Regions from separate parts of the Providencia sp. PROV_01 genome, predicted to be linked through region 1. Evidence: predicted binding sites of a transcription regulator. Region 1 holds the regulator's gene; each other region holds the start of a gene.

Region 1 (10,708 bases):
AAGATAAGGTTAACGATGTGAAACGGCAGTTAGTTTCTGGCGAAATTGTGCTAGTCTGGTCTGAATTGCATGAATCGGTTAATTTCATGCCTAAAGGAAGTTTTTCTGTATGATGTTTTTATTCCATGGTTCATTTTTACGTCATCTTTTGTCATAAAAAAGTTGCGTGTTTTCCAACATAATCATGTCGTAAAACCATCAAATAAGGCTCACAACCCTAACACCCGTTAATCCGCTTCATGCACTATTGATTAAAATAGTGCTTATAAGCGCAGCACAGGGAGTCCACGATGTCTAAAAAGCACCCAATCATTGCTATCACCGGTTCAAGCGGGGCTGGCACAACGTCAACTAGCCAAGCATTTCGTAAAGTCTTTCATCAATTAAATATCCAGCCTGCAACATTAGAAGGGGATAGTTTTCACCGCTATACACGCCCTGAAATGGATATGGCTATCCGAAAAGCCAGAGAACAAGGCCGGCACATCAGTTACTTTGGCCCCGAAGCGAATGATTTTGCTTTGCTTGAACAAACTTTAGTCGACTATGCAAAAACGGGTTGTGGGCAATCCCGTAAATATCTACATACTTATGATGAAGCGGTACCTTATGGCTTGCAGCCCGGGACATTTACCCCTTGGGAACCGCTGCCAGATAAAACGGATATTTTGTTTTATGAGGGGCTACATGGCGGTGTTGTCACACCGGAACATAATGTCGCACAACATGTTGATTTACTTGTCGGTGTTGTCCCTATAGTCAACCTAGAATGGATCCAAAAATTAATCCGTGATACGACAGAGCGAGGGCACTCCCGCGAAGCCGTTATGGACTCTGTCGTGCGTTCTATGGGTGACTATATTAATTACATCACGCCACAATTTTCTCGCACTCACATCAATTTTCAACGCGTTCCGACGGTAGATACCTCCAACCCATTTTCGGCTAAAGCCATTCCATCACAAGATGAAAGCTTTATTGTGATCCGCTTTCGTGGGCTAGAGCAAATTGATTTCCCCTATTTGCTATCAATGATATCTGGCTCTTTCATTTCTGCAATGAATACAATTGTCGTCCCCGGAGGAAAACTAGGTTTAGCCATGGAATTAATTATGGCGCCAATAGTCGAAAAACTAATTAATCAAAAGGACAACAATTAAATTATTTTTTGATTAATAAATAAGATGCTTATCATTAATTAAGGTAAGCATCTTTTAATTCAAATATACCAATAAAAATTAAATTTATTTTTAGCTTTTTATTTCAAAGCTGTGTGTGACTTCAACGGTTTTCTCTAACATCAATGCGACTGAACAATATTTTTCAGCAGAAAGTTGAACGGCTCGTTCGACCGCTTTTTCCGTTAATTCATTCCCTGTTACAATAAAATGTAAATGGATTTTCACAAAATAACGAGGGGCTTCTTCGCGACGCTGTGAGGTTAATTTCACCTCACAATCCGTAATATCATAGCGGCCTTTTTGTAGAATCGAAACGACATCAATCGCGCTGCAACCACCCGCAGCCATTAGCACCATTTCCATTGGGCTTGGAGCTTTATCACCTGCATTGCCGTCCATCATCACTTGGTGCCCAGACGCAGACTCCCCTAGAAAAGAAAGTCCTTCAACCCACTTAACTCTTGCTTCCATTATATTTCCCCTTGAAATGAAATCGGTTTAAAGGCTACATTGTTCCATAGATACAATGAATGTTATATCAACTTTATTTGGCTGAAGCGATACAGGGAAGACTTTCTTTATTGGATATGCTACAAACAATACTTAGTTGATAGGATTAAGATCAAAACTCAACGGTTTAATTGATCATATTATAGTGTTGATATCAATTTGCGTTACCCAAAGCAATCAAAAACGCTGAAGCAATCAGCTGTTAGATTATTTAAAGGTATATAAGGCAAATTAATATGCTAAGCTAGTGACTTTAAAGCCAGCCTTTCTAGTATGTTTTTCTGAATGGCTGCAATAACATACAGAGGATAACGCTAATGGTTCTCGGCAAGCCACAAACAGACCCTACTCTTGAATGGTTTTTGTCACACTGCCATATTCATAAATATCCATCCAAGAGCACTCTTATCCATCAGGGTGAGAAAGCAGAAACCCTTTACTATATCGTTAAAGGTTCGGTGGCTGTTTTAATTAAAGATGAAGAAGGCAAAGAAATGATCCTCTCTTACCTGAATCAGGGGGATTTCATTGGTGAGCTTGGGTTATTTGAAGAAGGGCAAGAACGTACTGCGTGGGTTAGAGCCAAAATAGCCTGCGAAGTTGCTGAAATTTCTTACAAAAAATTCCGTCAATTAATTCAGGTAAACCCTGATATTTTAATGCGCCTTTCTGCGCAAATGGCTAGTCGCTTACAAACAACATCTGAGAAAGTCGGTAACCTCGCATTCTTAGACGTTACAGGCCGTATTGCTCAAACGCTATTAAACTTAGCTAAACAACCTGATGCAATGACACACCCAGACGGTATGCAAATCAAAATTACTCGTCAGGAAATAGGCCAAATCGTGGGTTGTTCCCGTGAAACAGTCGGCCGTATTCTAAAAATGTTAGAAGACCAAAACCTGATCTCTGCACATGGTAAAACCATTGTTGTTTACGGTACTCGTTAATTAACCTTTCAGCCTGGCCACCTTTGGCTGGGCTATTTATTTATCATATTAAATTCTAATAAAATCGCTTCTTTATATTCTCTTTATCACTTCCCCTTATAGAATAATAATTATTATCTTATTAATTAGGGAAATATTTATGACCATTACATTAGACTATTTATCGGGTAATCCGACGATTTTCAAAAAAATCATTAATTCCGATGATTTCATCAAAAAAATTTTTACGATTACCTCTTCACTGAAAAAAAGTCCACTTGATACGAATAACCAGCTAAAACCAACTCGTACCTGTAGCACTGAGAGTATTGATTCCGCCTATGAGAGCGACTTAGAAGAAACCAATAATATTAAGTGTTTAAGCACTGGTGAATTTTACGAAAAAGTCAATCAATTGAAAATTAAGCTATACGGAAAATATTCATCTACTTTTCTTTCTGAGCAAAGTACAGACTCATTAATAAAAGAAAATAGAGTTATTCTTGACCAATACAAAGAACTCCCCAAAAAAAATGCTGAATATGCTGATTTTTTATATCGCGATATTAGAATCCCTGGCATTAACAATAAAAGTCTACAAGAAAAAAAAGAGATTATAAAAAAATTTGTATTACCTAAACCTCTAACTAATAAAAATGGTTCAATGCTTCCTTTAAAAAAACAAATCATTCAAGAGTCTATTCGTCATATCACACTACCTTCCGTGGGTATAAAATATAAAACAGAAAGCAAATTTAATAAGAAATTAGTTTATATACATTACAAAATTTGTGAAGAAAATCGGCCTAATCAAAGAATCACCTCTTTGCCAAAAACCACTTTTGAGTTCAAGGGAAATATACCGCAAACAAAGTCATCATTACTAAGAGCACAACGAATAAAAGAACATTATAATTTATCGAGTAAAATTACCACACAGAAAACCAGCCTTAGCAAAGATAACTTAGCAAAAAATAAAATTTTAGTTAATAGTTCTGATTTATTAAAAATAATAGAAAAAGAATACCAATTGACCCAAGAAATGAATAACCATATAAAAATAATCGCTGAAATAGACGCCCAAATGAAGACTAACTCTCAATTACTAGCACTTTACAAGTCACCAATAATAAAATAAGTAAAATCGACTTATTATTCAATCAATTAAAATATTTGCATTGGCTAGAACAAATCCAAACACAAATATCACACACATGTAAATAAATAATCATAAACATCGATTTATTATATTAACTAACCTAAAAACAACCCAAAATAGCATTAATTGATAATTAAGGATCTCTCATGCACATAGACACCATCAATAGAAATGTAAGCAATCCCATCTTTAAAAAAAACATAGCATTAGAAATAGCGGAAAATTATTTCCCAATAATTAAGAAAATACGTAATACTAGATTGAATAATTTCATTCATTTATTTAGTTTTAACAAAAAAAACAAAGTAAATATGGATTCAAAGTTTTACTTAGAGTTAAAAAAAATAGAAACCAAAAAAAATGAGAATAACTCACGATTAAAAGTCGAATTAAATCAAAATAAAATAATATCATTAGAAAATGAACTACTTAAAAAGTCGTTTGAAATATCCCCAACAGTAAAAAACACTAAAGATGAAATTAATAGAAAAATAAGTAACGCATTAAAAATAGACAAGCCCTATGTAGAAGAATTAGTCAACAATAAAATAATTAAAGAACAGAATGACCTAATAGACCATTACACATACCATATTAAAAATATAGAATTAATTGAAACTAAAGAACAATTAAAAAATGATATATACAAATTAAAATTAGAGATAAAAAACGAGTCAAAAATAAGAGGGATTTATTATCTTGAAAAAAAACATGAAATATTAGAGTCATCATATAAAGAGATAGAAAATACATTTGGGGTGGAAGACCAAAATGAAAATTTAAAATCATTAATTAATTTACAATTAATCATTAAAAATTTATTAATTAAAGAATTAGATGATATTAAAAACAAAATTCATAATATAACGTTAAATAACTATAATAAAAAATCCATTAACCCCAAAAAAAGTCAAATATCGAAAAAATTAATGGAAGAAAAAAACAGCGTAACCCCAGAAGAGTCAATAATTAAAAAAAATTTAATTATCTGTGATGAAGATGGTACCCCTATTTATCATGATGAGGACCATAACTTTGATTTTGATGACGAATTAACTTTTTTAGCGAAGCCCGAAACCAATGAAATGGAAGATTCGTCATTAGTTAAAACACTAAGACTCGAAAATAGAGAATTAAAAAACTCGCTAGAGGAGTTAAGCAATAACTATTTCACTCTGCTTGATAAATTCCATCATAGGTCACACGAATACATTCTAAATACAATAACTCTTACTGACGTACCTCTAGATGATTTATCTACAAATGAAGAAACTATCGTCAAGCAGCCAAGTGAAATTAAACAAAAAACAATAGATAGTAAAGAGAACGTCACGGCAAAAAATACACAGAACAATCGTAGTTTAATGCAGAAAAAAACAGTTGTGAATTATTCACATTCCCATAACAGTCAATGTCTGGCTGCTGGCATCACCATATCCAGCACACCAGAACAATTGCAACAAAAACAAATAGAATTAAAAGCGAAAAATACAATAAAAATATCTGGCCGAAATAGAACGTAATATTAACGATACAAGTTGCAGAGACAGAAATGCCTCTGCAACTTTTCAATAAACCACTAATTCAATAACTTACCAATCGCCGTTTCTAATTTCGCCATGCCGCTATTAATTTCTTCCTCGGAAATAATCAGTGAAGGCGTAAAACGTAAAACATTGGTGCCGGCATTGAGCATCATCAGACCTTCTACTGCACTGGCTTGCAGGATATCTTTCGAGCGATTCAATAGTTTGCCATCTAATTCAGCGCCAATTAATAACCCCATTCCTCTGATCTCAGAGAAAATGTGATATTTATCATTCAGTTTATTTAAATGAGCGACAAATAATTCACGACGCTTTTCGACACCATTTAATACTTCCTCAGTATTAATAATATCAAACGCCGCATTACCAACTGCACACGCTAAGGGATTGCCACCATAGGTGGTACCGTGCGCACCCACTTCCATGGTTTTTGCCACTTCTTCAGTGGTGATCATTGCACTAATAGGGAAACCGCCACCCAATGCTTTTGCCGTGGTTAAAATATCAGGCACAATATTGTAATGCATATAAGAAAATAATTTACCTGTACGGCCCATACCGCTTTGTACTTCATCAAAAATCAACAAGGCATTATTTTCATCACACAGCTTACGAACTCCTTGCAGAAATTTCGCTGTTGCTGCGGTGACGCCACCTTCACCTTGTACTGGCTCAAGAACAACTGCGCAGGTATTTTCATCAATGACCGCTTTGACAGCATCAAGGTCATTAAATGGCACATGAATAATATCCGCAGGTTTTGGCCCAAAACCATCCGCATATTTTGCTTGCCCACCGACCGAAACAGTAAATAATGTGCGTCCGTGGAAAGCTTGTTTGAAAGCGATAATCTTAGTTTTATAGGGGCTGTATTTAGTAATAGCGTAGCGGCGTGCTAATTTAAACGCAGCTTCGTTAGCTTCTGAGCCGGAATTCACAAAAAATGCGCGGTCAGCAAATGTCGCATTCGTGAGCTTTTGTGCTAACTTTAGCGCCTGCTCGTTAGTGAAAATATTACTGACATGCCATAGCTTTTCGCTTTGTTCACGCACCGCAGCCACCAAACTAGGGTGGCAATGCCCCAAAGCAAGAACAGCGATCCCACCAGCAAAATCAATATATTCTTTACCTTGCTGATCCCAAACGCGGCTACCTTCGCCTTTAACTGGAATAAATTCCGCTGGCGAAAAAATAGGTAACATAACTTGATCAAAAGTTTGCCGATTTACTACTGGTTGCTCAGACATACCCCTCACCTGCTCTTATTTAATGCAATTATGAAAATATAAGCATTAAATATGAATAAAAAATCAAAAAAGAGCAATAGCAAAGGGCATAATATGCATAATTAATTTTTTCTGAATACGATTGCTAAATTAATATTTTAGAAAATTGTTTAGTAATTCATGGCCTTGTTCACTCAGAATACTTTCAGGATGGAACTGAACACCTTCTATAGGCAAGGTTTTGTGCCGTATTCCCATGATTTCATCAACATCGCCATTATTCAGTGACCATGCGGATACATCAAAAGAAACAGGGAGTGTCTCTGCTGCAATCACTAACGAGTGATAGCGTGTCACTGTTAAGGGACGATTTAAGCCTTTGAATACACCTTGATGATTATGGTGGATAGCAGAGGTTTTACCGTGCATAACTTCTCGTGCTTTGACGACTGATGCACCAAATGCTTGCCCAATCGCTTGATGCCCTAAGCAAATGCCTAAAATGGGCAGTTTACCTGCAAAATATTTTATCGCCTCAAGGGAGATGCCAGCCTCATCCGGTGTACATGGCCCAGGTGAAATCACAAGATGTGTAGGCGAAAGCTGTTCAATTTCTTCGATGGTAATTTCATCATTACGTTTTACTACAACTTCAGCCCCTAACTCACAAAAGTATTGGTATAAGTTGTAAGTAAATGAATCGTAATTATCAATAAGTAGAAGCATATTAGCCTATCCGACTGATTTTTATCATTATATATTATTTTCTTATGCATATTTTTATCATGTTGGCAATCAGAACGATGATTAAAACACCATAAAAATAATAAGGGCGGCTATCATAGCACAGCCAAAGCAGGAAAATAGCCTATTTAAGTCAATGATTGTTTTTTCTCAGAGAAAATTTCCATATAAAAATCATGGAATTATATTTACATCCCTATAACAAAGCTGTATTTTGGTTAAGAATTACTTTAAATACAATGAAATAAAAGGCTGTTAAAAAGTAGCAAGCGCTGACACATTTTAACTAACATAGTTAATGAAGAAAAACTCAAAGAGGAAGGAAAAGCGTTTTTTAAGAAAAGTGGGCACGTTAAAACAACCTACCCACAGTATTCGACACGACAGTTTTTAATGACTATCGTTTTTAATCGCTACGGTTTTTTAATCACTTCAGCAGAAATAATTGTAACAGGTTCAACTGGGACATTTTGATATGGCCCTACGTTTTCCGTTTTTACTTTAGAGATTTTATCTGCAACATCCATCCCTTTTACCACTTTACCAAACACAGCATAACCAAAGTCACGTTGGCCGTGGTCTAAGAAAGCGTTATCAGCAACATTAATAAAGAATTGGCTCGTTGCGCTGTCTTTATTTGCAGTACGCGCCATAGAAATAGTACCGCGTAAATTACGTAAACCGTTATCCGCTTCATTTTTGATTGGAGCGCGGGTTTGTTTTTGCTGTAAATCTTTATTAAAGCCACCACCTTGAATCATAAAACCTGGGATTACACGGTGGAAAGTGGTTCCGTTGTAATAACCTTCATTAACATACTGAACGAAATTTTCTGTCGTAACAGGGGCTTTTTTACTATTCAGTTCTAATTCGATATCACCCGCCGACGTGACTAATTTAACATAAGTCTCACCCGCAGATAATGCAAGAGAAGATGCGCTCATTGCGCAGATGGCCAAAAGTGGCACAAAAATTCGTTTTAACATGTAAGGTCCCTTTCGTTATAGCTCATTACAACTGCAATCAAGCAATTCTAGAGTGAAGCCAACAAGAATGCTGAAGATTTACCTATATTTACGCCAAAAAATAAAAACACACCAAATGCGCTAAATTCTAGACCAATTTTAGTGAAAAACGTCATTAATAATGGTTATTTTTCTATTATTACAATTTCGCAGACTACAACACACAAAAAATAATACCTGACACCAAGGGAAAAGCGGTTAAGAGGATATTTCGAGTTGTCGGGAAGCGCTAAGCAAAGCTATAATCCTCGAGCCTTTTGAGGCTAACTCAGGGAGAAAGACAAATGGCAATTAAAAATCATAACTACCAGATGGCAAAATTTGTCATCAGTGCACCCGATATCCGTCATCTACCTAAAGATACCGGAATTGAGGTGGCTTTTGCTGGCCGTTCTAATGCGGGGAAATCCAGTGCGTTAAACGCATTAACACAGCAAAAAAGCTTAGCACGCACCAGTAAAACACCAGGAAGAACTCAGCTAATCAACCTATTTGAAGTTGAGGAAGGCGTTCGCCTTGTTGACCTTCCAGGTTATGGTTATGCCGAAGTTCCTGAAGAAATGAAACGTAAGTGGCAACAAGCACTCGGGGAATATCTCCAAAAACGCGAATGCATTAAGGGGCTTGTTGTATTAATGGATATCCGTCATCCATTAAAAGACCTCGATATGCAAATGATTGAGTGGTCTGTCGCAATGAATGTGCCAGTTCTGGTTTTACTCACTAAAGCAGACAAATTGGCTTCTGGAGCAAGAAAGAAACAGTTAATAGAAGTGCGTCAAGCACTTGCTCCACTTGAAGGGGATATTGAAGTCGAATACTTTTCAGCACTGAAAAAGATTGGTGTCGATAAACTCCGCATTAAGCTAGATAGTTGGTATAACACACCGGCTTGATTTCTTTAGTAGTGAGCCAGAAATGGTTCATTACACCCTCATACCTTCTAATTCACTGAATTTTAGATAAAAAAATGCTCCAGTCAAATACTTGACTGGAGCAGCTAATATTCAGCTAAATCCGATTACGTGAAGTAAAAGGTCTGAAAGATAGAACATCTTACCTCTGTACCCTACGCCTATTAATGTACTTTATTTTTCGCTCGAAAAAAAGCCTTTTTGTAATTTTTTTTCAAAGCTGTCTACGATTCAGCATGATAATACGAATGAAATAAGACAAAAAACGGATTTTAATTACATATTTATGAGATATATGTCGCATAAAAATGTTAATCATATCCTCAAATTTCATCATGAAATAATTGATTTATTACAGAATTATATTAAATTTCTAGTTAATAATTTCAAATGCATAATTATCTGTTATGTATTCGCTTAAACATAAAAAAACCCCCAATAACGTATTGGAGGTTTTGTAGATTCAATATTGTTAAAAATTAATGGGCTTCATCCCAGTTATCGCCTATCCCCACATCCACTTTTAATGGTACATCCAATTTCATGCTTTGTTCCATTAACAATTGGACCTGAGCTTGGACACGCTCTAACTCAGATTCTTTCACTTCAAAAACCAATTCATCATGAACTTGCATTAGCATATCTGCATGTGGCTTTTCGGTTTGCAACCAATTATCAACAGCAATCATGGCTTTTTTAATGATATCCGCTGCAGTTCCTTGCATTGGTGCGTTGATCGCTTCGCGTTCCGCGGCTTTACGGCGCATCCCATTACTGGACTTAATATCTGCCAGATATAAACGGCGACCTTCGAGGGTCTCTACATAACCTTGCTCAGACGCCTGCAAGCGTGTGTTTTCCATATAACGTAATACACCAGGGTAACGTTCAAAGTAAAGATCCATATAGCGCTGCGCCTCACCACGAGGGATCCCTAATTGACGCGCTAAACCAAACGCACTCATGCCATAGATAAGCCCGAAGTTAATCGCTTTGGCACTACGGCGTTGGTCACTAGTGACTTGTTCCAGTGGTACACCAAAGACTTCAGCGGCTGTTGCTTTATGGATATCTTTCCCTTCCGCAAACGCAGTTAATAGGCCTTTATCTTGGGATAAATGCGCCATAATACGCAATTCAATTTGCGAGTAATCCGCCGCCATCACTTTATAGCCATCACGAGCAATAAAGGCTTGGCGGATCCGGCGCCCCTCTTCAGTTCTAACAGGGATATTTTGTAAGTTAGGATCTCGAGAAGACAAACGCCCTGTTGCTGTGACGGCTTGGTGGTAAGAAGTATGAACGCGCTGAGTACGCGGGTTAATCATTAGCGGCAGTTTATCCGTATACGTGGATTTTAATTTGGCTAAACTACGGTGCTCGAGCAACAATTTTGGCAATGCATGATTCAGCGCCAATTCCTCAAGCACTTCTTCATTAGTCGACGCTGCCCCACTTGGTGTTTTCTTTATC
Region 2 (10,708 bases), 280 kb from region 1:
ACAGGCTTAATTTCTAATGAAGTTGCTCCTTTTGGAGGAGTAAAACAATCAGGTTTAGGAAAAGAAGGCTCTCGATATGGCATTGAGGATTATTTAAGTACTAAGTATCTGTGTTTAGATATTGAATAATGAGAGGGGCACTGTGATGAACCAACAAAAAATTGCAGTCAATGTCAGTCGAATTGAGCAAATTAGCCCAAATATCAAAATGTTCGAGTTTGTTGCACAAGAGGGCGCGCTAATGCCTTTTAGCGCAGGTAGTCATGTCACCGTTCATATGGGTGAGCAGGCTGGTTTGCAACGTGCATATTCATTAATCAGTGACCCACAGCAATGTGGAAGCTATTGTATTTCAGTCTTACGTGATGAAAATTCGAAAGGCGGTTCGGCATTTATGCATGAGCACCTATCTGCTGGGGATAGTTTATATTTGTCCCCAGCGCAGAATTTTTTCTCATTAGCTGCGGATAACCAATGTAAGCATATTTTGATCGCAGGTGGGATTGGGATCACGCCTTTTCTTTCTTATCTCTATGAGCTAGAAGAAAATGAAATGGATTTTGAGCTTCATTACTGTTTTCGTGATAGTGCAACAGCGGCATTTCTTGAACATTTACAACAGCGTATTGGCTCGCGGTTATTTCTTTATGACAGCAGCCAAGGGCAGCGAATGTCTGTAGAACAATTGGTTAAAGCACAAGCGAGTAATAGCCATCTGTATGTATGTGGCCCTCAATCATTAATTAATGAGGTGATTGAAAAGGGTCATCAGCACCTTGGTGAATCACAGGTTCATTTTGAAAATTTTGGTGAAATTGCCAGTGAAGGGGATTCATTTGAGGTCTATTTTCAACGTTCAGGCTTTAGTTTGGAAGTGGGTAAAGACGAGTCTATTTTACAGGTAATCGAAGCTGATAAGCGCATTAACGTGGAATGTTTATGCCGTAATGGAGTTTGTGGGACTTGTGAGACGGCGATACTTGAGGGAGAGGCCGACCACCGTGACCACTACCTTGATGATGATGAAAAAGCCGAGCAAAAAACGATGATGTTGTGTGTTTCGCGAGCTAAATCTAAACGATTAGTTCTTGATTTATAATCAAAGCTGCCCCGCTTTAGCCATAAGTGGGGCAAGATACTGGTTTTAAATATCTTTTAATTCAAACATTAAAAAAGGCTGTTTTTCATCATTAAAGTGTTGATAAGCCGTAATTTGCTTATCTTGAAATACGATTTGCCCCCGCCCAGTGCGAAATACTTCATCTAACCATGGCTTATGGTTGATCACTAATTGATACAATAAACGTTGTAGTTCAAGGTAATCTATTTCAGTCGATTGGTTGTGTAAGTTGCTGGCTAATATTTCACCTGCTTTATCGGTAAATACGACTAAATGATTGAAATGGGACAATAAGACGTCGAAATAGCATTTGATTTTACGCAGGCGCAGTTCGGTATTTTTACGTTCTGTGTTGTCTAAGCTGATCCCAACCAGTTTTGTCACTTTGCCATTCGGGCCTTTAACCCCTGTCGCTCGGGAGGTGATCCAGCGGTAATCGCCTTCCCAGTTAATTTTAAAATCCATTTCATGGGCACCACCTTCACGGATAATTTTAGAATATCCATTGACCAGTTTTTCTTTGGAGTCATGGCTCATTAAGGCCCAGAAATCTTCATTACTGGTGATTTTAATGCCATAAACGGCTTCAACGTTGTCCGAGTAGTTCAATTCTCCCGTTAATAAGTCCCACTCCCATGTCACGATATCTGCCGACTCTTGAAGATGAACTTCGTTGATGTTGCGCATGACACCTGAATTGCTAACAGTAACTTGGTTATTGGTATATTCACCGTATTTCAACCATATTTTGTCGGCATCCAATAACGTGGCGAGCTTTTCAAGATTATCTTCATCAATCATACCGCCTTTTGTCCACTTATTAACCGCCGTTCGGGAAACCCCAAGGGCTTCAGCTGCTTTTAATTGACTCATTTTTTTCTGTTTTAGCAATTTCAACAAACGTTCTTTGAATGTCTCTGTTTCTGTCATCAATTCATGTTTACCTTATAACTTATGGGGTTAACTAAAAACCATGTGATAAGTGAGTAGCAAGGTATTGCTCTAGATTTTCGATAAAGACTCTAAGATTAGCACTCGTTCGGAGACTTCTCGAATATACAGCATAAACATCTGCGGTTTGGTGCCATTGCGGTAACACTCGTACTAATTGGCCAGACTGTAACTCAGGCTGCACACTCCATTGGGAGCGCAATAAGATCCCTTCGCCACTTAAACACCATTGTTTAGCGACTTCACCATTGTTGACGGTTAATTTGCTATTGGGGGTGACCGTCATACTTTCTTGCTGTTGTTCAAGCTTCCATACGGCGGGGGCTTGGTTGCGCTCTTTAATCGCAATACAAAAGTGTTTTTGTTCTAACTCTTGTGGATATTTTGGGTAGCCGTGTTTTGCTAAATAGGCTGGTGAAGCGCACAAAATTCGTTGGTTTTGTGCAATTCGCCTTGCAATAAATTGCTCTGCTATTGCACCGCCAATACAGATATCAACATCAATGTTTTCACTAATAATATCGACAGACTTATCGGTTAAAGTGAGATCAATACCTAATAAAGGATAATTTCCCCGTAGTGTGAGGATAAACGGGTTAATATAAGTACTGCCAAACCCTGTGCTACAACTGATACGCAGTGAGCCGCGACAGGCGTTGAGTTGCTGTTGCATCTGTTCCAATTCAGCTAGCATCACTTCACTGCTACGTAAAATAATTTGCCCTTCGTGAGTTAGCTTAATTGAGCGAGCAGTCCTAAAAAATAAAGTTTGTCCTAAATTTTCTTCTAGCAATTTAATGCGTTTAGAAACATAAGCTGGGGACACTAACAGCTGTGAAGCCGCTTGAGAGAAACTCATCAAGCGGGCAACTGTGACAAAAACGCGGATATCCTCTAACGAAGGAAGCTTGTTCATAGTTTGTAAACCTAAGGATTACACTTCATATCTATACTTTATCACAGCAACCCCTAAACTGGAGAACAAACAGACATAATTCATTTATCAGAGGTTTTCACAATGTCACAATTTAATATAGCGGTTATTCCTGGTGATGGTATTGGTACCGAAGTGATCCCTGAAGGATTAAAAGTATTAGTAGCAGCAGCCAATAAACACAATGTAAAACTTAACTTTACCCATTTTGATTGGTCGTGCGAAACCTATCACCGTACTGGGCGCATGATGCCTGAAGATGGCTTAGAACAGTTGCAAAAATTTGATGCGATTTTCCTCGGCGCGGTAGGGTTCCCTGGTGTTCCTGATCATATTTCATTATGGGGGCTGCTATTACCCATCCGCCGCGCTTTTAACCAATATGTTAACTTACGCCCTGTACGCTTATTTGATGGCATTAAATGCCCACTAGCAGATAAAAAACCGGGAGATATTGATTTTTATGTCGTGCGTGAAAACGTTGAAGGGGAATACTCTGCGATTGGCGGTATTCAGTACGAAGGTACGGATGAAGAAATGGTATTGCAACAAAGTATTTTTACCCGTAAAGGTACCGACCGTATCTTAAAATATGCTTTTGATTTGGCGCAGTCACGCGAGAAAAAACATTTAAGTTCAGCGACGAAATCTAACGGGCTATTTCATTCAATGCCTTATTGGGATAGCCGTGTAGCCGAAATGGCGAAGCAATACCCAGATATCAAAGTTGACCAATTCCATATTGATATTTTTGCAGCAAACTTAGTGAGAATGCCAGAGTTCTACGATGTGATTGTCGGGTCAAACCTGTTTGGTGATATTTTGTCTGATTTAGGGCCTGCTTGTACGGGAACTATTGCGATTGCGCCATCGGCCAATATTAACCCAGAAAAACAATTCCCATCGATGTTTGAGCCTGTTCACGGGTCAGCACCTGATATCGCAGGGCAAAATATTGCCAACCCGATTGGTACGATTTGGGCAGCCGCCATGATGATGCAGCATTTGGGATGTCCCGAGATGCATGATTCTATCATGTCCGCAGTAGAAACAGCGATTAAACAACGTCAACATTTGACTCGCGATATGGGAGGCAATGCTAGTACACAGGCGCTAGGGGATGAAATTACCCGTTTAGTCAGTGCCTAAAGGCGGTATTTATTGAGCCAATTTAGTGAGCTATCGGGGGACTGTTTTGCCTGTTCCTCGATGCTTTGATTGTTAATACCCCCAAGATCTGCGAAAATATCCGCCAATTTTGATTAACAAGACGGATTTGCGACGCCAAGAGCCACATTGAGCCTCTTCGAATGCTTATACAAATCTGTATATAAACGAAAAGAACGGTTAAATGACAGATCAGAACTTTCTCCATGAAGTTAGCACACGCAGAACGTTTGCTATCATATCCCACCCCGATGCGGGTAAAACCACAATCACTGAAAAAGTGTTATTGTTCGGGCATGCTATTCAACGTGCAGGTACGGTAAAAGGCCGTGGCTCTAATCAACACGCTAAATCTGACTGGATGGAAATGGAAAAGCAGCGTGGTATTTCGATTACTACCTCTGTCATGCAGTTTCCTTATAATGATTGTCTTGTTAACTTACTGGATACCCCAGGGCACGAAGACTTCTCCGAAGATACTTACCGTACATTAACGGCGGTTGACTGCTGCTTGATGGTGATTGACTCCGGTAAAGGGGTTGAAGACCGGACACGTAAGCTGATGGAAGTTACCCGTCTACGTGATACTCCAATCTTAACTTTCATGAATAAATTGGACCGTGATATTCGTGATCCAATGGAATTAATGGATGAAGTGGAAAATGAGCTGAAAATTGCTTGTTGTCCAATCACATGGCCTATCGGTTGCGGTAAATTATTCAAGGGTGTTTATCATTTATTACGTGATGAAACAATCCTATACCAAACAGGCCAAGGGCATACGATTCAAGAAGTCCGTATAATTAAAGGGTTAAACAACCCCGATCTCGATGCCGCTGTTGGTGAGGAACTAGCCGCGCAGTTACGCGATGAGCTGGAATTGGTTCAAGGGGCATCCCATGAATTTGACCATGATGCATTTTTGCAGGGTGAATTAACCCCTGTCTTTTTCGGCACTGCATTAGGTAACTTTGGTGTTGACCATATGTTAGATGGCTTAGTTGAATGGGCTCCACAGCCGCAGCCACGCCAAACAGATTTACGCCAAGTGAATGCGACAGAAGAAAAATTCACCGGTTTCGTATTTAAAATTCAAGCGAATATGGACCCGAAACACCGTGACCGCGTTGCATTTATGCGTATTGTTTCAGGTACTTATGAAAAAGGCATGAAACTACGCCAAGTGCGTATCAAAAAAGATGTGGTTATTTCTGATGCTTTAACCTTTATGGCGGGGGATCGCTCTCAGGTCGAAAACGCCTATGCAGGGGATATCATTGGGTTACACAACCATGGCACGATTCAAATCGGTGATACCTTCACGCAAGGTGAAGAACTCAAGTTTACGGGGATTCCTAACTTTGCCCCTGAATTATTCCGCCGTATTCGTTTACGTGACCCATTAAAGCAAAAACAACTGTTAAAAGGCCTCGTTCAGTTATCTGAAGAGGGGGCGGTACAGGTTTTCCGCCCGTTAACTAACAATGATTTAATTGTTGGTGCGGTAGGGGTGCTGCAGTTTGACGTGGTAGTTTCGCGTTTGAAAAGCGAATATAACGTTGAAGCTATCTATGAAGCCGTTAACGTTTCTACTGCGCGTTGGGTTGAGTGTGATGATGCGAAGAAATTCGAAGAGTTTAAACGCAAAAATGAGCAAAACTTAGCCCTTGATGGTGGCGATAACTTATCTTATATCGCACCGACTATGGTGAATCTTAACCTCACCAGTGAACGTTACCCTGACGTTAAATTCCGCAAAACACGCGAACACTAATTGCGTTGATGGCCCACGGCTAACAATAGTCAGTGGGTCATCTTATTTCGAACTTCATTTAAAGCTTCTTTTTCTGTTTTTTGGTGCTTATCATCAAGAATATTCTGTCTTTATTACCTTTCTCTTTATTTTTTATATTTTTTTACTTAGGCTATATTATTCGTTGTCCATTGCAGTGAAAGGAAGGTTTTTATGAAAAAAGCAAAACTATTGAGCGTGTTAGGAGTTATTGGGTTGAGCTGGACGCTAGCAGCTTGTAGCTCATCATCGGATAGTGCTTTGAAAAAACAAGCTTCAGAAACGTGGGACAGTGCATCTAAGACAGTGGAAATGGCCGGTAAAGACACTGGGAATGCCATTTCGAGTGGCGCTAAAAATACCGGTGAGTACATTGATGACTCAGCGATTACTGCGGATGTAAAAGGAAAATTACTGGGTACGAAAGGCATTTCGAGTAACAGTGTATCAGTCAAAACCGTCAATGGTGTTGTTTACTTATCCGGTTTCGTAAAATCAGCCGATCAGATGGATAAAATTACCCAAGTTGCATCCCAAGTTAACGGGGTGAAATCAGTACAAAATGGTTTAGTGATTGCTAACTAATCTATAAATAAATGTCTCAATAGCTCATATTGCTGAGTATTTATTGTACAATCTCGATAGAATGGGCTTTCAAAAGGAAGCTCATTCTGCTTTTGAGCTATTTAAAATGAACTTCTGCTATTCAGAGGCATTATGGGAAAACACGTTTCAGTTACACTCGGCACGATTGAGCCGCTAGCATTCTTTGATAATATCAACTCGGGTAAAACTGCCCTGATTTGTGAAGGTGGCGGCCAACGAGGGATTTTTACAGCGGGTGTACTGGATGAGTTTCTTATTTCTGACTTCAACCCTTTTGATCTGATGATAGGTACTTCAGCAGGGGCTCAAAATCTTTCTGCGTATATTTGTGGGCAAGCGGGTTATGCGCGCCGTGTGATCACTCGCTATACGACCAATTCGGCATTTTTTAATCCACTACGCTTTATCCGTGGAGGCCATCTGATTGATTTAGATTGGCTCGTCGACACCACAGCAAAAGAATTCCCATTACGTATACAAGCAGGGCTCGATTTATTAAATTCAGGTCGTGAATTTTATATGGGTGCAAGCCGCAGTGATGATTTTTCAGCCGCTTTTCTAAAACCTGACGCTGACAATTGGCTCGATATTATTCGCGCATCCAGCGCTATCCCTGGCTTTTACCGGGCAGGTGTCGAATTTGATGGCACGCTTTACCAAGATGGTGGCATTAGTGCAGCTATCCCAGTTGAAGAGGCATACCGCCGCGGTGCAGAGACTATTGTGGTGATCCGTACCGTGCCTTCCCAAATGTATTTTACCCCTGAATGGGTGAAAAGAATGACTCGGTGGCTGGAAGGGGATAAGAATGGCCTACAACGTATGGCTGCGATGCTGAAAGTTCATCTGAAAAGCTACCGTAGAACACAAGAATTTATTGAAAACCCACCAAAAGATGTACAGGTCTTTGAGATTTATCCACCTGTTCCACTGAAAAGCAGTGCACTGGGTAGTAAGGTGTCTTCGCTTAATCAAGATTACCATACGGGGCGCCGGTGTGGTCGTTATTTTATTGCTGCACTGGGTAATGCCTTTGAGCACAACACAAATCGCTTTAGCCATACCTTGGCACAAAAAATTGAGTCTAACCCATTAGATATTCAGCTTGAGCCACAAGTACCGAACGAACTCATTCCGGAATTGGTGGCAGAGCCTGTCACGTCAATGCCTTTGGCCGCAATATCAGCAAATGAAAACCGTGATGGCTAAACATCAATTTATCGATACCCATTGCCATTTTGATTTCCCTCCTTTTAGTGATTCCTTCGCTGAAAGTTTGCAGCTTGCTCGACAAAGTGGCGTGAGTGATATTGTTATTCCTACCGTGAGTGTGGATAATTTTGCACGAGTTTGGCAACTGGCACAGCGGTATTCGCAGTTGCATGCTGCTATGGGGTTTCATCCGTTATATTTGAGCCAGTTTCAAGAGCAACACATTGATATTTTGGTTGATTATCTTAACCAAAAAAATAAAAAGTGTGTGGCGATAGGGGAAATAGGGCTCGACCTCTATATGCAAAACCCTCAGTTTGAACGCCAGCAAGTGGTATTGTCCGCCCAATTAAAGCTAGCGAAACAGTTTGATTTACCAGTTATTTTGCATTCACGTAAAAGTCATGACCCATTAGCGGCGATGTTGCGTCGTTTTGATGTTCCTGCTCGTGGAGTCGTACATGGCTTTGCTGGTAGCCTATCTCAAGCGCAAGCCTTTGTTAAGCTGGGTTATTATATTGGTGTGGGTGGGACAATTACCTATGAAAGAGCGAATAAAACTCGCTATGTGATGTCAGAACTTCCTTTGACTTCATTATTATTCGAAACGGATGCCCCCGATATGCCTGTTTCAGGTTTCCAAGGCGAGCCAAATCGACCTGAGCGTATTGAGTGGGTTTTTCGTTCATTATGTGAGCTTCGCCACGAATCCCCTGCAGAAATAGCCCAACAACTTTACAACAATAGTTTGTCGTTATTTAATCTTCCTCAGTAAAACCGTATACATAATCATAAATAATATTTATATAATTTCATTAATTAGCTATTTAAATCTATTTAGTTTTTATTGTGGCTAATTGGGATTTTAGTGTCTTTCCAGACTAAACTGAGTTGATTTTGTGATTTTTATCACATTACTTGAATTTTTGTTGTTTATTGCAGTATGTATTTGTGATGAGTGTTGCGGGTTATTGGTGATGACTAGGTATAATCATTAAACTAAGAGTCAAGGCGACTTACACGTTTCCTTATATATCAACCTAAAATAAAGTGAACAGGGATCCTTCCATGCAGCTCATTATGAGTATTATCGGAATGGCGGTACTTATCGCGATAGCTATTCTATTTTCCAGCAATCGCCGAGCAATTAGGCTACGCACAGTTGGCGGCGCATTTTTAATTCAATTAGCCATTGGTGCATTTGTTCTTTATGTTCCTGCGGGGCGTAGTGTGCTCCAAGGGATGTCTGACGCGGTTTCTAAAGTTATTGGATATGGTCAAGATGGGATGAGCTTCATCTTTGGCGGTTTGGTTTCCGATAAAATGTTTGAACTGTTTGGCGGCGGTGGTTTTATTTTTGCTTTCCGCGTTTTGCCAATCATTGTTTTCTTCTCTTCATTGATTGCTGTCCTTTACTACTTAGGGATCATGCAGTTAGTGATTAAAGTACTTGGTGGTGGCCTGCAAAAAATATTGGGAACCTCAAGAACAGAATCGTTATCTGCGACAGCAAATATCTTCGTTGGGCAAACGGAAGCGCCATTGGTTGTTCGTCCTTATATTGCAACAATGACGACATCAGAGTTATTTGCCATTATGTGTGGTGGTTTAGCTTCTGTCGCGGGTTCAGTTTTGGCGGGCTATGCACAAATGGGTGTACCGATGGAATACCTGATTGCGGCCTCCTTTATGGCCGCTCCAGGTGGTTTGTTATTCGCCAAACTGATGGTTCCAGAAACAGAAGATGTAAAAGATAGGGTTGATGCGACAGATTTAGTCGCTGAAGATGAACGCCCTGCTAATATCATTGATGCGGCCGCTTCTGGGGCATCATCAGGGATGCAACTGGCACTGAATGTGGGTGCAATGTTATTGGCGTTTATCGCTTTGATTGCATTGATCAATGGTATCTTAGGTGGCATTGGTGGCTGGTTTGATTATCCACAATTATCACTTGAATTATTGTTAGGTTGGTTATTTGCCCCAATCGCATACTTAATTGGTGTGCCGTGGAGTGAAGCGACAATTGCCGGTTCTTTCATCGGCCAAAAAATTGTCGTGAATGAGTTTGTTGCATTCATGAATTTTGGTGAATACATGAAAGCGGATGCAGAAGTTCTGGCGGCAGGTAAACAAGTACTTTCTGACCATACTAAAGCGATTATTTCGTTTGCATTATGTGGTTTTGCTAACCTTTCATCCGTCGCTATCTTACTCGGTGGCTTAGGCGGAATGGCGCCAAATCGCCGTGGTGATGTTGCTCGTTTAGGTATGAAAGCGGTTATGGCCGGTACCCTGTCTAACTTAATGAGTGCAACGATTGCTGGCTTTTTCTTGACATTAGGCGCAGCAGCAGTCATTTAGTTTATGTATTTGGTGGTAAGATTAATATCATCTCAAACTCAAATAAGTCAATCGGAAGGGCAATAGTCCTTCCGTTTTCATTTTGATTCGCTATATTCTTTTGTGACTTTTTATATCAATCGTAAATTTTCAACTATTCTTAACTTAGTCAATTAATGATGAAGAATATATTGAAAAGCCATTTGAGAGAAAAATGGATGGCGAGAGATGTTATAATTAGATTGTGATCACATTTTTTATTTTAATAATGTAACATTCAGTCGATTAATGTGATTTGTAGCACATAAAATGGCATCATTCCATGGTCAAATAGGCATTAGTAAGCTGCTATGGAACTGCTAGTTCTCAGAGTCTAGGACTCTAGGGCATGATGCGGTGAGAAGGATCTCAGCTGCTCAGTTCGGAAAGCATCCGACTAGCATCTTTAAGGAACCAAGCCCGCTCGCCAACAAAGAACGTGTCGTTCTGAAGAATTAACAACGTTGGAGAGTTATATGACTGATTTAAAAGCGGCCGCACAACGCGCGCTGTCCCTTATGGATTTAACCACTTTAAATGATGA
Region 3 (10,708 bases), 480 kb from region 1:
ATCTCGGTACCTTTACGGAAATTAGGGAACTCAAACACGCCTACTGGGCCATTCCAAAGAATGGTTTTGGCATTTTTCAGGATCTCAGCCAAGCGCTGTGCAGATTCATCACCTAAATCCAGAATTTGTTCGTCATCTTTAATTTCAGTACTCGCTTTCAGAGTTGCTGGTGCAGTTTCAGAGAACTCGGTTGCAACGCGAACATCCGTTGGTACTGGAATTTGGCAGTTTGCCAGTAATTTTTTCGCTTCAGGGATTAAATCCGCTTCATATAATGAGCGACCAACATTATTGCCTTCCGCTGCGATAAAGGTATTTGCAATACCGCCACCAACAATCAGCTGGTCTGCGATTTTAGATAGGGAATCTAATACAGTCAGTTTCGTTGACACTTTAGAACCACCAACAATCGCAACCATTGGACGAGCTGGGTTATCTAATGCTTTACCTAATGCTTCTAACTCACCACTCAGTAGTGGGCCAGCACAAGCAACTGGAGAGAATTTAGCAACACCATGTGTTGACGCTTGTGCGCGGTGAGCCGTACCAAATGCGTCCATAACATAAACATCACACAATGCAGCGTATTGTTTAGACAGGGTTTCATCGTCTTTTTTCTCGCCTTTATTAAAGCGAACGTTTTCCAGCACAACTAACTCGCCAGCTTCGATTTCAACACCGTTAAGGTAGTCTTTAACTAAGCGGACTGGGTAATCCATTTTGTCAGCCAGATAGTCAACAACAGGTTGCAGTGAAAACTCTTCGTTGTACTCGCCTTCGGTCGGGCGACCAAGGTGAGAAGTGACCATGACTTTAGCGCCTTGTTTCAGAGCAGCTTCAATTGTTGGTAATGAAGCACGAATACGTGCATCAGAAGTAACTTTGCCATCTTTTACAGGAACGTTTAAGTCAGAACGGATGAATACGCGTTTACCCGCTAAGTCTAAATCGGTCATCTTAATTACAGACATGGTGAATCCTCTCGTTGATTCTCTATAAAGTTTCCATCAGCGACTGTGCAAAACAATAAAGTTATCATGCCCTGCTGTCTGTCAGTCGCCAATTAGTTTAAACCTGTCGCTGCCATCGCTAATGTTGTATCTAGCATCCGGTTAGCAAACCCCCATTCGTTATCACACCAAACTAGGGTTTTAATTAAATGCTTACCACTAACTCGCGTTTGTGTACCGTCTATAATAGCACTGTGTGGATCATGATTGAAATCCATCGAAACTAGCGGTAATTCAGTGTAGTCCACTATACCACGAAAATGGCCTTGTGCCGCGCTTCGCAGTAGTTGGTTGACTTTATCAACACAAACATCGTTATGTACGGTAACACTCAAATCAATCGCTGTCACATTCGTCGTCGGTACACGGACAGAAATGGCTTCAAAATGGTCTTTAAATTTCGGAAAAATTCGCGTAATTCCTGCCGCTAACTTGGTATCAACAGGAATAATAGACTGACTCGCTGCACGAGTTCTGCGTAAATCTTTATGATAGGCATCGATAACAGGCTGGTCATTCATTGACGCATGAATCGTCGTCACGGTTCCCGATTCAATCGAAAATGCCTCATCAAGCAATTTAATAATAGGAATAATACAGTTGGTGGTGCAAGAAGCATTGGAAACAATCTTGTCTTGAGCGGTTAAGCTTTCATGGTTAACACCATAAACGATAGTTGCATCAAGGTCATCAGTACCCGGGTGAGAAAATAATACTTTTTTCGCCCCTGCCGCTAAATGCAATAAGCCGTCATCCCGTGAACCATAAACCCCACTACAATCTAAAACAACATCAATCCCCAGTTCTTTCCAAGGCAACTCATGCAGCTCAGATTGGTGAAATAAACGAATATTATCATCACCAACTTGTAAAAGTGTTCCGTTAAGTCGTACATCCCAAGCAAAACGCCCATGGCTGGAATCATACTTCAGCAAATGCGCAATCCCTTCAGGTTCAGCAAGTTCATTAACCGCCACCACGACAATCTCTGCCCGACGGCCAGACTCATACAACGCTCTTAGAACACTTCGACCAATGCGGCCAAAGCCATTTATTGCTACCCTGATTGCCATTCTACACCTTGTATCTGAGCAAAATCACACGGTTGCTAAGGATAACTGACTCACACCAACTCTACTGCTCATTTTAGCTGTCAAACATCAAAAGTGTGCTTCAACCGACATTTTTAAAAAATATTTTCATTCTGCAACATACAACTGAAACGGTTCAGCTTATCTAGGATTAGATTAAGGGATATATTTATAGAACGCAATAGAAAATCCTATATTGGTGCACAAAAAAACAACGCCTAGTTTATCGCTAGGCGTTGTTCAGCAAGATAATTAGAAATGAGAACCGAAATTCGGAACTCATTCCTTCTTATTTTATTTCAGTAAAGATTTCGCAGCTTCAACTGCTTTCTCTACTGTGATACCGAATTCTTTAAACAGAACTTCGGCAGGAGCAGATTCACCAAAGGTATGCATACCGATGATGGCACCGTTTAAACCAGTGTACTTGAACCAGTAATCTGCAATACCCGCTTCGATAGCAACACGTGCTGTCACATTGGCAGGTAAAACTGCTTCACGGTAAGCCGCGTCTTGTTTATCGAATGCATCAGTAGAAGGCATTGATACAACACGAACTTTACGGCCTTCTAATGTTAATTGGTCAGCCGCTTTAACTGCCAATTCCACTTCAGAACCTGTAGCAATAAAGATTAACTCAGGCGTACCTGCGCAATCTTTCAGAATGTAAGCCCCTTTCTCGATATTGGCTAATTGTTCAGCGCTACGAGGTTGTTGCTCTAAGTTCTGGCGAGAGAAGATTAATGCGCTTGGGCCATCTTTACGCTCGATAGCATATTTCCACGCCACCGCAGATTCAACTTGGTCACAAGGACGCCACGTGCTGACATTTGGTGTCACACGCAGGCTTGCCAGTTGCTCAACCGGTTGGTGAGTCGGGCCATCTTCACCCAGACCAATAGAATCGTGAGTATAAACGAAGATGCTACGCACTTTCATCAGTGCTGCCATACGAACCGCATTACGCGCGTACTCAACAAACATCAGGAATGTCGCGCCGTAAGGAATGAAACCACCATGTAACGCGATACCGTTCATGATAGCTGACATACCAAATTCACGAACACCGTAGTGAATATAGTTACCCGCTGGGTCAACATTCAGCGCTTTCGAACCTGACCACATGGTTAAGTTACTTGGTGCTAAGTCTGCAGAACCACCCATAAATTCTGGTAACACTTTACCAAACGCTTCTAATGCATTTTGTGATGCTTTACGGCTGGCAATATTTGCTGGGTTTTGTTGCAGATTTTCAACAAATTGTTTTGCATCCGCGTCAAAATTAGCTGGTAATTCACCATTCATACGACGAGTAAATTCCGCAGCTAATTCAGGGAATTGGGCTGAATATGCGGCGAATTTTTTATCCCATGCGCTTTGTTTTTCTTTACCTGCGGTACGAGCATCCCAAGCTTCGTAGATATCTTTAGGAATTTCGAATGGACCGTAGCTCCAACCCAGAGCTTCACGAGTTGCTGCAATTTCAGCATCACCTAAAGGTGCACCGTGGACAGACTCAGAACCAGCTTTGTTTGGTGAACCAAAACCAATGATAGTTTTACACATGATCAGTGTTGGTTTATCAGTTTGGTTCTTCGCTTCGTTCACTGCCGCGTTGATCTGTGATGCGTCATGTCCGTCGATATCACGGATAACATGCCAGCCATAAGATTCGAAACGTGCTGCGGTATCGTCAGTAAACCAACCTTCAACTTCACCATCAATTGAGATGCCGTTGTCATCATAGAATGCGATCAGTTTATTTAATTTCAGTGTACCCGCTAAAGAACATGCTTCGTGCGAGATACCTTCCATCATACAGCCATCACCCATGAAAACATAAGTGTGGTGATCAACAACGTCATGGCCAGGGCGGTTAAATTGCGCGGCTAATGTGCGTTCTGCGATCGCAAAACCCACTGCGTTTGCAATGCCTTGCCCCAAAGGACCAGTTGTTGTTTCAACACCTGGAGTATAGCCATATTCTGGGTGGCCCGGTGTTTTAGAGTGTAATTGGCGGAAGTTTTTTAACTCTTCGATAGGTAAGTCATAACCAGTGAGGTGCAGTAAGCTATAAATCAACATTGAGCCATGGCCGTTTGACAGTACAAAACGGTCACGATCTGCCCAGTGAGGGTCTGCTGGGTTATGATTCATATGGTCACGCCACAGTACTTCAGCGATATCAGCCATGCCCATTGGCGCGCCAGGATGCCCTGATTTTGCTTTTTGAACCGCATCCATACTTAGAAAGCGGATAGCATTAGCAAGGGTTTTACGAGTCGTCATCAGTATACTCCAGGTAGGATAAAAACGTACTTAAACCAATTTTTACAACGCAATACGGATAGTGCTACTTTAATTTCGCTGCAACATGAAAGTATCAAGTTACCGAGGTATCGCCATCGGTCTCCTTATCTAAGAAACCACAACACATCGACAACAAACTGAGCATTTCATGAATAGAGCGATTGAAAGTAACCCAATTCTACCCATACCGCAATATTTGCTATGTTCATGGCAGCAGATCGCTAATAAATTGAACTGCCGCAAAGCTGAATCCATTCCATTGCGCAAAATATCCCTTAAGACTTACATTTTTGCGCAAGTGACTAACCTTATTAAACCTGAGTTCAGTGTCTGGGATCAAGGTGATTTATGCTTCTAGCACATTTAGCTGCCACATTAGTGATAATTGGCAAAGTTTTAGACAAAAAAAAGCGCAATATGCCCGAATATTTTTGTTTGAGTTGAGTAAAAGACCTAGCCTTTCTAATGACTATTAATAGATAGAAGTAACATGAATTGAAAAAAACCAGTAACAACAAATATTACTGGCTAATCATATAATATAAAATTTTAAATCAGCTAATCGCAATTGCCTATAGAATAGTATTTATCAAATATAACAATGTATTTACGGCTTTTTTTCTTTAAAGCTTCATGGTGAAATTCTTGTTGTGGTAAAAGATAAAGAACTAAGGGCTGCTCATCATCCTTTACTTCACAGCTTTCATGAATTAACACCCTAAAATAAGTATTGCCCGTATTTTTTAATATGCCCGCATCCACATCCATCGCATATTTAAATGCAATATCTTTCGGCCTAACCACAAAATAGGTTTCTAAACTAACTGTGGGGTAAAATAACGGTTGCTGATTCTGAAAAGAGTCAGTTTCCACATCAAGTGCCGTTTCACTGATCACAATCTTATAATAGCGTTCTTTATCATCCGCTTTACCGCGATAAAAAATCTTAAAATACTCTTGCTCACCGGGTAATACGATTTTTTTTAATGGGGTAAAAATAATTTCCCCTTCTTCTATTGGCTTCCCTTGTTCTTTATTATCAGGCTTATCTATTTGGTATGCGCTAAATGTATATAAATTCACCTTTTTCGTATCATTGATATAGGACTTTGAAAAAAAGCTTTTATTGGGCTCTAAAGATGAAATATCTGAGCTCAAATAAAGTGAATAGGCTTTACCAAAACATGAAAAAAGCAATAATAACAGCGAGCTAATCAATAGTTGAGTCGCTATACGCTTCAGTTTATCAATATAAATCGCGCCAACCTTATAAATGGACATCTGGCCCCGTCCAAATCGCTTTCACGACAACCGTTCCACTCGCAGACACCGTTCCTAACCAATCGATGCCATCTAACGTAAATAATGAGTTTGAATCATTCATTGGGAAACGTAAATCCAAATTAGTGCGATAAAAAGAACCTAAATCTTGGTTAGGGATATCCCATGGTGTTTCCGTCCACAAGGCATTATCCATCGATATTTCCGTACCATCACAACTTGAGCGATAAGACTCTTCGATACCTGAAGCATTTTTAAATGACAAGTAAGCTGAAAACGGAACACGAAATTTGTCATCATCGGAGCTGAACAAACAAAAGTTTTGTCCGTTAACATTCACTGTCGGCCCCTCGACTCTTGCAGTGATCGCGTCCGCTTGTCGAGGGCCGCTTGTCGTCACAATATAATTAAACTCAATTGGTGGTTCCGCTGGGCCAATTTTCCCAGTTTTTGACGGGTTAGGAATATAATCCGCAGGCACAATACTAATGCTGTAGTCCCTAGGCTTTATCACTAACTGGTTCGATGGCGTGAATTCATAATAGCCTGACTGTGGGGCAGCGGCAGGGTTCGTAAACGAAAACGTAAAAAAGTCTTGGCTATTGGTGAAATCAATATTATTTGTCACTAATTGTTTGAAAAACGTATTAGAAAAAAAGATAGAAACATAGTTATTTGAACTTTTAAAATATGAGTTCGCTGCATAAGATGAGTTGTAATTTTGCCAAACATTAGAACCGTCGTCAGGGCCTATTTTTATTGACGCAGCAGCAGGGGTAAATGGAATTAATGTTGAATTTACTTTTAATGTTAGCAACACATTCGCAAAAATATCCCCCGATGTTTCATGTTTTACCACTTGGCAAATTAAACCGTTCACGTTGGCAACAATACCAATACGACAAAATTGCTCCCCGGGACCTAGGCTTGGGTTACCATTACTATCAATGTAAACTTCTTGCATTGCGCCTGTTGAACTCAGTTTAATATGCCCTGATTTCGTCATTGTAAACTCATGAGATGCGATAATTCGTCCACCAACACTTTGGCAACTTTCCCCTTTTGCAGGGTCGTAATCCAAGTCAGTCATACATGCACGATAGCTATAAGTTTCTACTGTACCAATAGGCAGTTTTTGAAAATATTGGTATGTTGACTCACTAAAAATACCTCGCGCATATGCCCCTTCCCCCAAGGTATTATCCTGTACAATTTTATACGCGCCATTTCGACCAACATATTGTGCAGGCCAATAACCCGTATCGCGATTACAGTAATTACGCATACAGCGGTTACCAATAAATGGGCTATCAATCGGTGAATTTTCAAACCAAATATCTACATTCTGGTTGGCCCGAATCGAGGTATTGGTGTAACCCATATAACCTAAGCTTTCTTGGTTTCTTGCTGAATAACGGGAAAATTTATTTGCGCCAGTGAATCGAGGATCTAAAGACCTTGGTGTTACAAAAAACTCATTATCAACACCATTTTCAATAAATACATAAGAGTTACTCAGAGCCACAGCTAAGCCAGAAGAACTAAAGACGCCATTCAACAAACAACTCGTCAAAAATAGTAAGAAATATTTTTTATTCATCATGAAACTCTCATTGCCTTAATGCGACTGTTCTTTGCGGGTCACAGGTAACATCCCCTAGCCATAACGCACCTCTGGCTCCCTCTAGATTCAAATCAGCTTCGCAAATAGTTTGCTCATCTTCTTGTAGAAGTGAAATAACAGGGTAGCGAACATCGACATCCATCGAAAACTCACCATTGTGATCTGTTTTTGTGCGACCAATATGGTTACGGATAGACGCATATTTAATAAATTCGCCAGTTGGCGATTTCAAACGACCAAATACCGTCACGAGCTGCCTAACTTCAGGTTTATAAATAGCAATATTCCCAGGGTATAATGTGACAGACTTATTTCGCCCCGATACAATGTCAAAACTGTCTTTAGATTTCGCATCATTCATTAATTGAATGTCATAATCCGAATAAGGGGATAATGGAATAAAGGTATTTGCTCCACTAATAGGGTAATTTTGCCCATTAACACGTGCTGTCATACTCCCAGCCCCATAAATATCCGAATTAATAATGACGCCTGATTTCCCTTGCTGCCCACTTGGCATAATAGTTCCATTGCTATAAGCGACTGAGCCTCTTGAGGTCAAATTACCATTAAGCCTATTACTATCGGGCCGGTTAAGTGTCACCATACCTGAGTTATATTTAGTCTCGTAAGAGGCATAGCCCATTGTTGAAATATTAGACTCACCGTTATTTTTATCTTTAACTAGCTTTGACACCGAACCTCCGACACTTGTAATAACCGAATCATCAAAGCTCTTATTCGCATAAATATTGGCTTTCACATTACCATTGCTCGATGAAAGACCTGTACTCAACCATGTTGATAACGGTAATGAAAAATCGAGGCTAATAAATTTTTCATTCATACTTTTTTGGTCATCATAGTGATAACGCTGAACGCCTGTTCTTAACCCAATCGTGCCGTAACGACCTGAAAACAATGTATTTGAATACTCATAGTTAATTGAATCACTACCAATACGTTTATCTTTTGTACTACTAATAGTGAATGTTCCCGCTCGCTCAAATACCTTGTCAAAATTTAAAGTCGCGCCATAAGAATAACTATCAGAGTCATAAATGGGTAATTCACCTTTTACTACGGCCTTTTCTTTCGAAGCCCAAACAGATCCATAGCCATCAGGTATATTTGTCGATAGCGTAGCAATATTTCTATGGCTGCCATGGTTTTCAATCATTCCCTGCCAAGACAGTGATACATACTGATTTAAAGAAAAGTTAATACTGCTTTCATTAATTAAAAAATTGTCATAGCCATAATTAGACATCTGAATATTTAATCCAGATAAAACAGGAAAACCTTTTGCCACGGACGCACCGACTAAATAACTTTGCTTCAGTGGCTCACGTTTAGAATATTTTCCTCTTACATAACGTTTCTTATCAAAATCAACATATCCCCCATAGACTTCCCAATTTAACTTTTCAAAATTAGCGCCGCTAGTTCCAAAAGATTTATTAATTGTTTGATGTTGAGTCGTCACAATTTTACCATCTACAACGGTCTCAATCGTGACATCATAGATACCAAATGGAAGAATACTCGTGTCGACTTCAAAGCTACCCATCGGAAAATTTTGAATATTTAATAACTTTCCATCACGGTAAATACGAATCTCACCTGGACTATTTAAAAATACATAGATTGGTGTTAACGAATATTTTGAGTTCACCACGACACTAGATGCATTATTTCCTAGTGTAACTGCATAAATTTTACTGCTATTTAGTGTAGTTAGGCTCGCAATAGACTGTAAATTCCACGTACTCATTAACCCAATCGCATAACGTATTCCATTAAAATCGCGTTCATACATAGCACGATATAATTCAATATCAGAGTTTGATTTACCAATGCTGTAAACTGATGCATTAATGTTAATGTGGTGTTCGGCTATAGCCAACAAAGTATCTAAATTAAAATAGCTACTCGACGAATTTTTCCCTTTTTTTACCTGACTTCCAAAAACACCTAAATCATAATTAGCTACTGCAGAAAAATCATTTACCGATGAGTCACCTAGAGAAAATTGCCTAACTTTTTCTTTAGGCACAAAAGCATCTTGGTCAACATCGAGTGACAGATTAAATGAAGAAATATCTAACTGAAGTAATGCATCTTTATCAATCTTAATGTTATTTGATTCATTGAAAAAGTTATCCTTACTGTTTTCTAATTCATCTATCAATAATGAGCTTAACTTTGGTCCTTGGCTATTATCAATAAAATTAATATTCGCAAGTTTAATTTTTCCTTGTTCAACAATAATGATGGCATCAGCAATTTTATCTTCACTTTGATTTTTTTCTCTAGAGGTATTTAATCGTAAAAAAACAGGTACTGACATTCCCTCTTCCAGTGCCATAACAAAAGCTGGCGGAATAATATACCCACCAATTTTAATACGCTTGTTATCTTTAGCATAAACAACATTTGAAAAAATAAAGCTCATTATTGATAATGCAATAATACTTTTATGCATAGTTAAGATCCAATATTAGCTATTTGACCACAATAAAATTACCTTTGTGCCAAATACCAACACTTGTTTTTTTATTATTTATATCGACCAACTGAAGTTTTACAGCTAAATTTGGCATCAAGTAATAACGTTCTTTACAGATCCCATCGGAACCAAGATTTATTTTATCAGGTAAACAAGGTCCTGAAGCAACAACACGAAAAGAACTGTTCCCTAAATTAGCAACTTTCTGATTTTCATATTTGTATTGAAAATTTTCTATTCTAGGTGCAACAACAAGTATTGTACTAATCGTTGCAGATGTTGTTGCTGATGCTGATTTTGAACTTTTCGTAATCCCACTTTCACTAATTGGGTCATCTTTCCAATTTAGTCGATAATAACGTTCCTTATCGTCTTTCGGGCCATTGTAGATAACTTTAAATACATCACGTGCATTTCCCGGAAGAATAATATTCGCTGGTGTTGACAATATTTCGTTAGGATCGTTAGTTGAAATTACCTTTCCATGTTCTAATGGTGTATCTATTTTTTCTATCGTTAAGTTTACTAATCTAGCCGCATCAACTGTGTTTTCAATTTCCTTAGAAAGTGAATTTTCATCAGATGAAATAATTTCTGTGATATTACCAGCATTAACAGCCAAGGTATTTTTTAGTGGGAGAATTGATAATAGAATAACTGCTATTGTTGTTTTTTTCATAATAGAACTCAAAATAAAAAACGATAAAGACTCTATATCCTTATATTATCTTTATCGTAACAAAGGATTTTTTATTTAATTAATAAAAAACTTATGGAGTAACAAAAGTTCCTTCCCAGTTTGCAGTAAACTGGACTTTCACATCACCATCCCAAACACCATCATCTAAGTCTTTAAACTCAGCGACTGCTCCTGCTGCTTTAG

The links. Region 1 encodes CRP, which controls carbon source genes, mostly activating them, when cyclic AMP is high. Its sites were predicted from a motif close to ATGTGANNNNNNTCACAT; they were not measured.
Region 2: the regulator CRP is predicted to act here: its motif matches at 8,680-8,697, upstream of ACU696_RS05120 (NupC/NupG family nucleoside CNT transporter).
Region 3: the regulator CRP is predicted to act here: its motif matches at 2,096-2,113, upstream of epd (erythrose-4-phosphate dehydrogenase).

The regions. Positions count from the first base shown of each region.
Region 1 is NZ_JBRFKD010000002.1:691,758-702,465, reverse strand. Features, by position in the region: gene ACU696_RS03985 (YheU family protein) at 1-113, shown strand, start outside; gene ACU696_RS03980 (phosphoribulokinase) at 291-1,160, shown strand; gene ACU696_RS03975 (OsmC family protein) at 1,251-1,652, opposite strand; gene crp (cAMP-activated global transcriptional regulator CRP) at 2,009-2,641, shown strand; gene ACU696_RS03965 (hypothetical protein) at 2,781-3,758, shown strand; gene ACU696_RS03960 (hypothetical protein) at 3,926-5,302, shown strand; gene ACU696_RS03955 (aspartate aminotransferase family protein) at 5,359-6,573, opposite strand; gene ACU696_RS03950 (aminodeoxychorismate synthase component II) at 6,703-7,278, opposite strand; gene ppiA (peptidylprolyl isomerase A) at 7,710-8,282, opposite strand; gene yihA (ribosome biogenesis GTP-binding protein YihA/YsxC) at 8,606-9,217, shown strand; gene ACU696_RS03935 (hypothetical protein) at 9,329-9,376, opposite strand; gene polA (DNA polymerase I) at 9,715-10,708, opposite strand, start outside.
Region 2 is NZ_JBRFKD010000002.1:975,360-986,067, forward strand. Features, by position in the region: gene ACU696_RS05075 (NAD-dependent succinate-semialdehyde dehydrogenase) at 1-129, shown strand, start outside; gene ACU696_RS05080 (PDR/VanB family oxidoreductase) at 146-1,099, shown strand; gene ACU696_RS05085 (helix-turn-helix domain-containing protein) at 1,145-2,050, opposite strand; gene ACU696_RS05090 (LysR substrate-binding domain-containing protein) at 2,085-2,987, opposite strand; gene ACU696_RS05095 (tartrate dehydrogenase) at 3,090-4,154, shown strand; gene prfC (peptide chain release factor 3) at 4,357-5,946, shown strand; gene ACU696_RS05105 (BON domain-containing protein) at 6,139-6,549, shown strand; gene ACU696_RS05110 (patatin-like phospholipase family protein) at 6,682-7,779, shown strand; gene ACU696_RS05115 (TatD family hydrolase) at 7,772-8,557, shown strand; gene ACU696_RS05120 (NupC/NupG family nucleoside CNT transporter) at 8,863-10,146, shown strand; gene deoC (deoxyribose-phosphate aldolase) at 10,641-10,708, shown strand, end outside.
Region 3 is NZ_JBRFKD010000002.1:1,172,246-1,182,953, reverse strand. Features, by position in the region: gene pgk (phosphoglycerate kinase) at 1-971, opposite strand, end outside; gene epd (erythrose-4-phosphate dehydrogenase) at 1,064-2,083, opposite strand; gene tkt (transketolase) at 2,396-4,390, opposite strand; gene ACU696_RS05945 (hypothetical protein) at 4,560-4,769, shown strand; gene ACU696_RS05940 (fimbria/pilus periplasmic chaperone) at 4,970-5,644, opposite strand; gene ACU696_RS05935 (fimbrial protein) at 5,679-7,295, opposite strand; gene ACU696_RS05930 (TcfC E-set like domain-containing protein) at 7,303-9,801, opposite strand; gene ACU696_RS05925 (EcpB family pilus assembly chaperone) at 9,821-10,504, opposite strand; gene ecpA (common pilus major fimbrillin subunit EcpA) at 10,596-10,708, opposite strand, start outside.